DNA from 3 places in the Mesorhizobium sp. WSM4840 genome. Region 1 is predicted to be linked to each of the others. Evidence: riboswitches for the same ligand, from Rfam matches in the RefSeq annotation. Region 1 holds a riboswitch; each other region holds the start of a gene.
What was found. Region 1 has a riboswitch for cobalamin ahead of AC0L3I_RS08805 (DUF1636 family protein). Riboswitches for the same ligand answer to the same signal wherever they lie in the genome.
Positions count from the first base shown of each region.

Region 2: linked by a shared signal. The riboswitch ahead of metE (5-methyltetrahydropteroyltriglutamate--homocysteine S-methyltransferase) and the one ahead of AC0L3I_RS08805 (DUF1636 family protein) in region 1 are both predicted to bind cobalamin.
Region 3: linked by a shared signal. The riboswitch ahead of AC0L3I_RS05675 (aromatic ring-hydroxylating oxygenase subunit alpha) and the one ahead of AC0L3I_RS08805 (DUF1636 family protein) in region 1 are both predicted to bind cobalamin.

Region 1 covers NZ_JBVVQD010000004.1:255,441-258,712, forward strand. The annotation lists gene AC0L3I_RS08795 (cobaltochelatase subunit CobN) at 1-533, opposite strand, end outside; gene cobW (cobalamin biosynthesis protein CobW) at 552-1,589, opposite strand; gene AC0L3I_RS08805 (DUF1636 family protein) at 1,586-2,020, opposite strand; cobalamin riboswitch at 2,059-2,263, opposite strand; gene AC0L3I_RS08810 (winged helix-turn-helix domain-containing protein) at 2,293-3,272, opposite strand, start outside.
Region 2 covers NZ_JBVVQD010000029.1:43,818-47,089, forward strand. The annotation lists gene metE (5-methyltetrahydropteroyltriglutamate--homocysteine S-methyltransferase) at 1-2,084, opposite strand, end outside; cobalamin riboswitch at 2,201-2,399, opposite strand; gene AC0L3I_RS28975 (adenosine kinase) at 2,804-3,272, opposite strand, start outside.
Region 3 covers NZ_JBVVQD010000002.1:477,381-480,652, forward strand. The annotation lists gene AC0L3I_RS05660 (DUF680 domain-containing protein) at 1-30, opposite strand, end outside; gene AC0L3I_RS05665 (DUF680 domain-containing protein) at 1-220, opposite strand, end outside; gene AC0L3I_RS05670 (DUF680 domain-containing protein) at 342-545, opposite strand; cobalamin riboswitch at 1,067-1,267, shown strand; gene AC0L3I_RS05675 (aromatic ring-hydroxylating oxygenase subunit alpha) at 1,483-2,730, shown strand; gene AC0L3I_RS05680 (FAD-binding oxidoreductase) at 2,754-3,272, shown strand, end outside.

The DNA of each region.
Region 1 (3,272 bases):
CCGGCTTTTGGCACGCTGACAGGTTCAGCGACCGCCACACCTGATCCGGCGAGACCTGCCAGCCGATGCACCAGCGCCGTCATGTTGGCCGGGCCGCCTTCGCGAAAATAGCCCAGCAGGCCGTCGAGTTCTTCGCGCGGCAGCGTCGAGCATTCGATTAGCCGGAGATCCTCGTCGCGGCATTCGCCGGGCAGCAGCGCCAGTTTTATGCCGCGTGCGCGGGCGATCGAGGCGAGCTGGTCGCAGCCGTAGCGCCACCAGTCGTAACCGCCGAGGACGCGAACCAAAATAACCCTGGCGTGCCGGGCGACGCTGTCGATCCAGAGATCGACGGACATCGGATGGCGCAGGTCGCGCAAGGCCGCCAGCCGCATCGATGGCAGGCGATCCGCGTCCGCCTTCCACGCTGCTGCCAGCCCGGCCAGATCGCTGTCGGTGAAGGACAGCGCCACGACATCCGCAGGCGTCTGCCTGAGATCAACAGGCTCGGCGAGATCGTCGAGCGAGGCGGATGTTGTGGTGAGGATGTGCATCGCGGCTCGTGCCTGAGGTCAGCCGGCGAGAATACGCTCGATGGCCGGGCGGTTCAGCCCTTTCAGGCCGATGACGACGAGGCGCGAACGGCGCTCGTCCTCGGCGGTCCAGGCGCGGTCGTAATAGTGATTGACGCGTGGGCCGACGGCCTGCAGCAGGAGCCGCATCGGCTTGCCGCCGACCTCGACGAAACCCTTGACGCGCAGCACGTTTTCTTCCTCGGCCGCGGTGGCGACGCGCAACGCCAGCTCGTCGGGATTGGCGATCGATGGAATGTCGATGACGAACGAGTCGAAATCGTCATGCTCATGGTCGAGCTCGTCGTCGTGATGGGTCTTGCGGTTCTCGATGTCGTCCTCGACGGCAAGGCCGAGGCCGAGCAGCACAGACGGATCGACCTTACCCTGCGAGGTCGGCACGATCTTGACGGCGCGCGCGGCATGCTCGCCGATGATGGCATTGGCACGGGCCGAGCCGGCGGCGTCCATCAGGTCGCTCTTCGACAATATGATCAGGTCGGCGCAGGCGAGCTGGTCCTCGAACACCTCTTCGACCGGATCATCGTGGTCGAGCGTCTCGTCCTGCGCGCGCTGCGCCTGCAGGGCGTCCATGTCGTTGGCGACGCGGCCTTCCGCCAGCGCCGGTCCGTCGACGACCGCAATGACGCCATCGACGGTCACCCGGCTCTTGACCGTCGGCCACTGGAAGGCCTGGACCAGCGGCTTGGGCAGAGCCAGCCCGGAGGTTTCGATCAGGATATGGTCGACTTTCGGCGATAGCGACAGGATCTGGTCGAGCGCCGGGACGAAGTCGTCGGCGACGGTGCAGCAGATGCAGCCATTGGCCAGTTCGACGATGTTTTCCTCAGGGCAGGTGTCGATGCCGCATCCCTTCAGAATCTCGCCGTCGATGCCGATATCGCCGAACTCGTTGACGATGATGGCCAGCCGCTTGCCGCCGGCGTTTTCGAGCAGATGGCGGATCAGCGTCGTCTTGCCGGCGCCGAGGAAGCCGGTGACGACGGTGCAGGGCACGCGGGAGACGGAAGTGGTCATATCTGATCCTTAACAAGGTCGAGGGGAGGAATGCGGGCGACGAGGCCGCGTTTCAGGCAATCGGGCCGGCCGCGCCATGGAATGAGGCCGTCCGTCGAGGTGGCGAAGAGCTTTGCACCGGCGACCAGATCGGCGCCGCTGGTCACGGTCAGGTCGCCAAAGACATAGCTCCAGCAGCCGTCGCGCAGGATCGCGGCGCTCAGCCGGCGCTTGCAGTTGCCGAGGCATTCGACGGTGCGGATACTGATATTTTCGCCTGATACAGCGCGGCGCGTGTCTTCGGCCAACAATTCGCCGGCGCGGGGATGGCCATCGGAGCCGGTTTCGTCCCGGCAGGAGGCGCAGACGATCACGGTGACGTCGGCCAGAGCATCATCATCGCCGGACAATACGCCCGCTGTCTCAGCCGAAAAACTGCTGTCGCGTTCCAAATCAGGCTCCTTGCCCGGAAAACCCGCCAGGCGATCGGATTCTTATGTCCTAGACGGCAGGTCTCCTGGCTCGCGGGTCATCGCCTTGGTGCCGCCTTCCCGGGACCGTCCCAGTGGTTTTCGGCCTTGGCTCGTCGCTTACAGTTGCGGGGACAGCCGCGGATTTGAAATCGGGGATTTCGCACCGCATTCCCTCTTGGCTCCTCCCTTTGCCGAGAGGAGACCGTCTGAACCGGATTTAGGCTTGTGCAGGCAGTCGTGTCAACGCACGTCTACGACGCGGCAATGTCGGCGAGAGCCGAACCCAGATCACCGGCCGGCGTCACCTCGATGCGGTCCAGGCCGAGCCAACCCTGCATCAGCTTCAACTCCTCGAAGAGTTCGGCGGCGGTTTGCGGCGGGGCGCCGGGCTCGGCATAGGCGGCATGGACGCGCAGCACGCCGGCGGGGCGGTCGGCCTTGAGGTCGACGCGCGCCACGATCCTTTCGCCGAGCAGGAACGGCAGCACGTAATAGCCGTATTGGCGCTTTTCGGCCGGGGTGTAGATCTCGATGCGATAGCGGAAGTTGAACAGTCTTTCCGTGCGCGCTCGTTCGAAGACGACGGGATCGAACGGCGCAAGCAAGGCGCGCGCCTCGATCTTGCGCGGAAAACGGGCATCCCTGTGAAGATAGGCTGTTTTGTCCCAGCCTTCGACGCGAACCGGCAAAAGATCACCTGCGTCGACCAGTTCCTCAATGCGGCCCTTGATGTCGGCGGGAGAGAGACGGAAATAGTCGCGCAGGTCGCCCGCTGTCGCGACGCCGTGGGCGCGGGCGGAAATGCGCAGCAATTCGCGGTGCGCATCTTCCGGGGAGGGCACCGGCAAAGCAAGTACTGCCGGCGGCAGCACGCGCTCCGGCAGATCGTAAAGCCGCTCGAAGCCACGACGCGACGCCGTGGTGATACGGCCGGCCCAGAACAGCCATTCGAAAGCGTGCTTGGCATCGCTCCAACCCCACCAGCCGCCGTTTCCCTTCTGGCCTTCGAGGGCGGATGCGGCGACCGGCCCTCGTTCGACGACCTCGCGATAAATGTCTTCAATGTAGGCGGCGCGTTCGCGGCCCCACTTGGCCAGTCCGTTATACATTTCCTCGCCACGTTCGGCCCGCTCCATGCGCCAGCGCATCAGCGGATAGGTTTCGACCGGCAGAAAGGAGGCTTCGTGCGCCCAATATTCGAAGACCGTGCGCTTGCGCGTCACGGCGGCGT
Region 2 (3,272 bases), on a different contig from region 1:
GCGTCTAGAAGTTCCATTTTAGAGCGCGACGTCTCTATCGAAATGACGTCCGCGTCCAGTTCGCCGATCGAGTCGATGATCTCATTGAACTCCGAATAGCACATGTGGGTGTGAATTTGGGTCGCGTCCTCCACACCCGTCGAAGCGAGCCGGAAGCATTCGACAGCCCAGCCGAGATAATGTTTCCAGTCGGCCTTCCGCAGCGGCAAGCCTTCGCGAAATGCGGCCTCATCGATCTGGATCACCTTTGCGCCAGCTCTTTCGAGGTCCGTCACTTCATCGCGGATGGCGAGCGCGATCTGGCGGCAGGTCTCGGCGCGGGGTACGTCGTCGCGAACAAAAGACCAGTTCAGAATCGTCACTGGCCCTGTGAGCATGCCCTTCACCGGCTTATTCGTCAGCGACTGGGCAAATTGCCACCAGAGAACCGTCATCGGATTGGGCCGCGATACGTCGCCGAAGATGATGGGAGGGCGCACCAGCCGGGAGCCGTAACTTTGCACCCAGCCATGCTGGGTGAAGGCGAGGCCGGACAGCTGCTCGCCGAAATGCTGCACCATGTCGTTTCGTTCGAACTCGCCGTGTACCAGCACGTCCAGCCCGATCTCCTCCTGCCAACGGACCACCGCTTCGGTCTCCTTCTTCAGGAAGGCCTGGTAGTCGATATAGCTCAGCCGGCCCTTCGCATGAGCGGAGCGCGCCCTGCGCACCTCGGCCGTCTGCGGGAAGGACCCGATGGTCGTCGTGGGGAATGGCGGCAGGCCGAGCGTGTCAGCCTGGACTCTGGAGCGCTTGGCAAATGCGCTCTTTCGTTGCTTCATGACGCCGTCAATGCCGACAACTCGCCCATGGACGAGCGGATCATGGACCTTTGCAGACATGGCGCGCGCGGCGGCGGCCTCTTCAGAAGCCTTGAGCGCGCCCGCTACAGTATCCCTGCCTTCGGACAAGGCTTGGGCCAGCACGAGCAGCTCTTCAGTCTTCTGGGCGGCGAATGCCAGCCATGATCTGACGTCCACATCGAGCGCGGTCTCCATCCGCAGGTCCATCGGCACATGAAGCATCGAGCAGGAAGGCGCAATTTCGACGCGGTCCAGCGGCCAGCCGGCAATGACCGGCTTGATACGGTCGAGAATGGCAGTCAGTTTCGCGCGCCAGACGTTGCGGCCGTCGATCAAGCCAAGTGAGAGCACCAGATCCTTCGGTGCGAGCCGACCAACCGTCTCCAACTGCTCGGGAGCGCGCACAAGGTCGAGATGTAGGCCCGCCAGGCGCAGCGAAAGCGCGGTCTCGAGATTGTCTCCCAGCGGACCGAAATAGGTAGCCAGCATGATTTTCAACTTGGGCGCGGCTTTCGACAGCTGGCCGTAGGTGAATTCGAAGGCAGCTCGTTCGTTCGGGTTAAGGTCGAGCACAAGCGCCGGCTCATCAATCTGAACCCAGTCGGCCCCAGAGAGCTCCAAATTTCGCAGGAGTTGCTCGTAGACGGGCAGCAGGCGCGGTAGCAGCGCCATGGTATTGAAACCTTGGTCGGGAGACTTCGCCAGCTTGAGGAAGGTGACCGGTCCAAGGAGGACCGGGCGTGTATGGATGCCGAGCTCTTTTGCCTCCAGAAAGTGATCGACTGGTTTCGTCGACGAGAGGGCGAATGTCTGATCGTCGCCCAACTCCGGCACGATGTAGTGGTAGTTCGTGTCGAACCATTTGGTCATTTCCATCGCGGTTACGCGCTGTCCCTGAACGGCATGCCCGTGACTGGCATGTCCGCAACCCGCGGTATCGCCTTGCGTCCCGCGCGCCATCGCGAAGTAGATGTCGAGGGGGACCTCGCCGCCCGTCCAGCCGTAACGGGTTGGCACGGCGCCGACCATTGCTGCGGTGTCGAGCACATGGTCATACAGTGAGAAATCGTTCGACGGGATTTTCGACACGCCCCGGTCGTGCTGCTCGCTCCAACTGGCGGCACGGAGCGCCTTCGCCGTCGCCAGAAGGTTGGCAGCAGAAGATTTTCCGGACCAGTAGCTTTCGAGCGCGAATTTCAGTTCTCGCCGGCGACCGATACGCGGCACACCAAGCGTTGCTATGGGAACTTGCTGGGAGACATTCATTCCATACCCCGATGGCTAGCGGCGGGGACAAGGAAGGCGCTAACAGGCCGGCATCAACGCCGAGCTGCCGCGGCCACCAGACACCCCGCCCGTGGACGTTGTTCACCGTGGCAGGTCTCCTGGCTCGCGGGTCACAGCCTCTGCCCGTCTTCCCGGGGCAGTTCGCCCCAGTGACATTGGTGGGTTGGCTCGCCGCTTACAGTTGCGGGGGCAGCGCCGGCATTGCACCGGCTTCCCTCTTAGCTCCGCTAGGGCAACGCCTTGCGGAGAACCACGACATGCGGACAATCGCAGCTGCCCGCTTTCTTGTCAATGCTGTATAAAGAAATGTTTATGTGTTTATGTGAATCATTCACCCGCGGCGTGTCTCAATTCGCAGATCGCGGTAGAGCTGAACCATCTGCGCCCCTCTCCGGTTCGCAGGCTGTGGCTGACCGGTGGCTGTGGCTGGCCGGTCGGGCAATCTGTCAATTGTACGATCCCGGCTCAGAACGATTTTCGTAAGAGGGCGTGTTGACCATCATGATCGGCCGGCAGTACTGGGCCGAAGGGCGACAACGTTCCTGAGCCTTCATAATCAGAAATTTGTAGAAGAACCGCCATCCTTCACGGACGGGTACACGGTGTTTTCCCAGCGCTTGTCTGGACAGCCCGCAAAGAGGGGAGGGTGAGCAGCACCTCGCCGAGATGCGTCCCTACAACAACCCGGCCTGCTCGGCCTCGCGGCGCAAATTCTGACGAGGCCTCGGGCCGATCTGCTGGATCACCAATCCGGCCGCCAGTGAGCCGAGGTCGCCGCAGGTCTTGAGGTCGCGGCCTTGCGTGTAACCATGCAGGAAGCCGGCGGCATAGAGATCGCTGGCGCCGGTGGTGTCGACCAGCTCCCGGATTTTGGTCGCCTCGACGGTGACGGTCTCGTCGCCGCGCACGATCACCGAGCCCTTTTCCGAACGGGTCACGGCGGCGATCCGGCAATCCTTGCGGATCTGAGCCAGTGCCCCGTCGAAGGACGATGTCTGGTAGAGCGACTTGATCTCGTGGCTGTTGGCGAAGACGATGTCCACCGTGCCCGAACGCATGAGGTCGAGGAACTCGTCGCGATAGCGGTCGACGCAGAACGAATCCGAAAGCGTCATCGATACTTCGCGGCCCGCGGCGTGCGCC
Region 3 (3,272 bases), on a different contig from region 1:
TGTTGCCGAAGAGGTTACGGTCGCTGCCATTGACGGGCTTCTCGTCAGCCGGAACCGGATTCTGCGCCGAAGCCGAATTCTGAATCGAAGCCGTGTACGAGCCGTTGTCGACCGCAGCGGCCGGCTGGTTGGCGCCGTTCGATCCAAAGTTGTCGCTGCCGGCAAAAGCGCTGCCGGAGACAGCCAGGATGGCGGCGGTGGCAAGAATGATCTTCTTCATTTCTAGTACTCCTGAATTTTTCAGATCCCGAGCGGCGGACTGGCCGCTTTGTCTTGTTGTTTGACCATGATCTTTTACGAAAACCGGTTTCCACTTCGGGATCATGGTCTGGGATCAGCTGTTAATTGTTGCCGAAAAGGTTGCGGTCGGCGCCCTGGTCGACGGGCTTTTCAGCGTGAGCCGACTTCTGAATGGAAGCCGTATACGAACTGTCGACCGAGGCGGTCGGCTGATTGGCGCCGTTGGACCCATAATGGTCGCTGCCAGCAAAGGCGCTGCCGGTGATGGCCAGAACGGCGACGGCAATAAGAGCAATCTTTTTCATTTTTGGAACTCCAGTATCTTTAGTTTTCCGTCCGTCTAGCGGCGTGTCTTGGGAGGAATTCGCGTCGTCCGGACAGCCCCGATGTGGGAAGGCCATCCGGCAGATTCCAATCACGAAGTTGTTCCGTGTGGACCAAGAATCTACACCTTGAAATTGTACCAGGGGCTTCTATCGTCATTGCTTTCTGTTTTGTTTTCAAAGGTTTAGGACAAAGAGGCTAATCGACCATTTGACGGATTGCCGGACCTGCGTTCACAGCGTCATGCACGCATTGTCAACAGAAACGAACCGTTCGGTTCGATTTTAGAAGCGGCTTAAAAAGCCGGTGCTGAGTTGTTGTCGAATCGTTAACCATTTCGGCGCCCTGCAATGGTCAATCCGGCACGCTTTCAGGACCGGCAGCGCTCGCAGCAGGCGCAAATTTCACCTTCCTCAAATCCCGGCCCACAGGTTTCGCCGGCAGTGTCGCGCCGCATGGATACGATGTCGCTTTCATGCGGACAGTCAGCCGGCCGTCATGATTAGATCACGCCATCTCAGGTGCCGCTTGGTGACGACGAAGCGGAGAATTGGGAAGCCGGTCAGAACCCGGCGCTGCCCCCGCAACGGTGGTGGAGTTCAAGTCGCAACGGGAGACCACTGGGCCCAAGCCTGGGAAGGTGTCGCGATGGTCCGCAAGGACACTCCAGAGCCCGGAAACCAGCCCGAGATTTCTAGACTCGACTGATCGCGGTGGGCGGTCAAGAGGTGGATAGTGCATGCCCGGCCCTGTCGCCGGCTTGCGGCCGATCCTCCCTCCATCACCACCAGTTCAGTCTTTGGAGCGACATGCGTCCATTTGGACGCACAACGTACGCTCCAAGACTTTGAATTGCGCATCGTGCTTTCCGAAATCGATTCCGATTTCGGGCCGATGCGACGGCTATGAGGACAGGACATGGATGCGCGCAACGACATGCTGAGGCTCTTGCACGGCCGCAGGGAAGGCTACTCGCTCGAGCAGCCCTTCTACACCGATCCCGATTTCTTCAAGCTCGACATGGAGCTGATCTGGTATCGCGACTGGCTGTTCATCGGCCACGATTGCGAGTTGCCGAAGCCGGGCAGCTACATCACCGCGCAGATCGGCGACTATCCGGTCGTGCTGGTCCGCGACCAGCAAGGCAAGATCAACGCCTTCCACAATTCCTGCCGGCATCGCGGCAGCCGCGTCTGCAACGCCGACAAGGGTACGGCGGCGAAGCTCGTCTGCCCCTATCACCAATGGACCTACGAGCTGGACGGCAGGCTCTTGTTCGCGAGGCAGATGGCGGACGGCTTCGACAAGAGCCAGTTCAGCCTGAAGCCGGTGGCTTGCGAAAGCATCAGTGGCTACATCTTCATCTGCCTGGCCAAGGAGCCCGCCGATTTCGCGCCGATGCGCGCCATGATCGAGCCTTACCTCCTGCCGCACCGGCTGCGCGAGGCAAAAATCGCCTTCGAATCGACCATCGTCGAGAAGGGCAACTGGAAGCTCGTCTGGGAGAACAACCGCGAGTGCTACCATTGCGCCGGCAACCATCCGGAACTGTGCAAGACATTCCCGGAAGCGCCGACCGTCACCGGCGTGCAGGGCGCCGACAGCGATCCGGAGATGCTCGCGCACTGGGCGAAATGCGAGGCGGCGGGCCTGCCGAGCAAGTTCCGCATCGATCCGGCCGGGCAGTATCGCGCCACCCGCGCCCCGCTGCTGCGCGATGCCGTCAGCTACACGATGACGGGAAGACGTGCGGTGAAGAAGAACCTCTCCGACGACGTTTCGACCGACGGTATCGGCTCGCTGCTGCTCTATCACTATCCGACGACCTGGAACCATATCCTCGGCGATCATGCGGTCACCTTCCGCGTGCTGCCGATCAGTGCCACGGAAACGGCCGTCACCACCAAATGGCTTGTCCACAAGGACGCGGTCGAAGGCGTCGACTACGACCTCGCCGATCTCACCCATGTCTGGACCGAGACCAACGACCAGGACCGCCGCATCGTTGAGGAAAACGCCTTCGGCATCCTGTCGCCGGCCTATGAGCCCGGCCCCTATTCGGAACTGCATGAGGGCGGCGTCATCCAGTTCGTCGAATGGTACGCCTCCTTCATCGGGCCGCGCCTTGCCGAGGGCGGGCGGCCGGCGTTGCGCAGCGTCGCCTGAGCGAGGCCAAGGGGATGAATACGATGACGGACCTCGGCCTCTACCGCCATCTCGACGAGATGGCGCCCTGGAACGACAGGCTCCAGGTGCTGGAAGTCATCGGCGTCAGTGACGAGGCGCCTGACGTGAAGACCTTCACCTTCCGCTCCGACAACCAGACCTGGTTCCGCTACAGACCGGGGCAGTTCGTGACGCTGGAACTGCCGACCACCGAGGGCCCGTTGATGCGGACCTATACGCTGTCGTCCTCGCCGTCGCGGCCGTTCTCGATCGCGGTGACGGTGAAAGCACAGCCCGGCAGCCTCGGCACACGCTGGATGTTCGACAATCTGAAGCCCGGTGTTCACGTGAAGGCCTATGGGCCGTCGGGCAACTTTTCGCTGCACAGCCATCCCGCGGCCAGATATCTGTTCATTTCGGCCGGCTCCGGCGTGACTCCGATGATGTCGATGCTGCGCTGGCTGAACGATTGCGCGCCCTGGACAGATGTCGGCTTCGTCAACTGCGCGCGAAAGCCCGAGGAGATCATCTTCCGCAAGGAG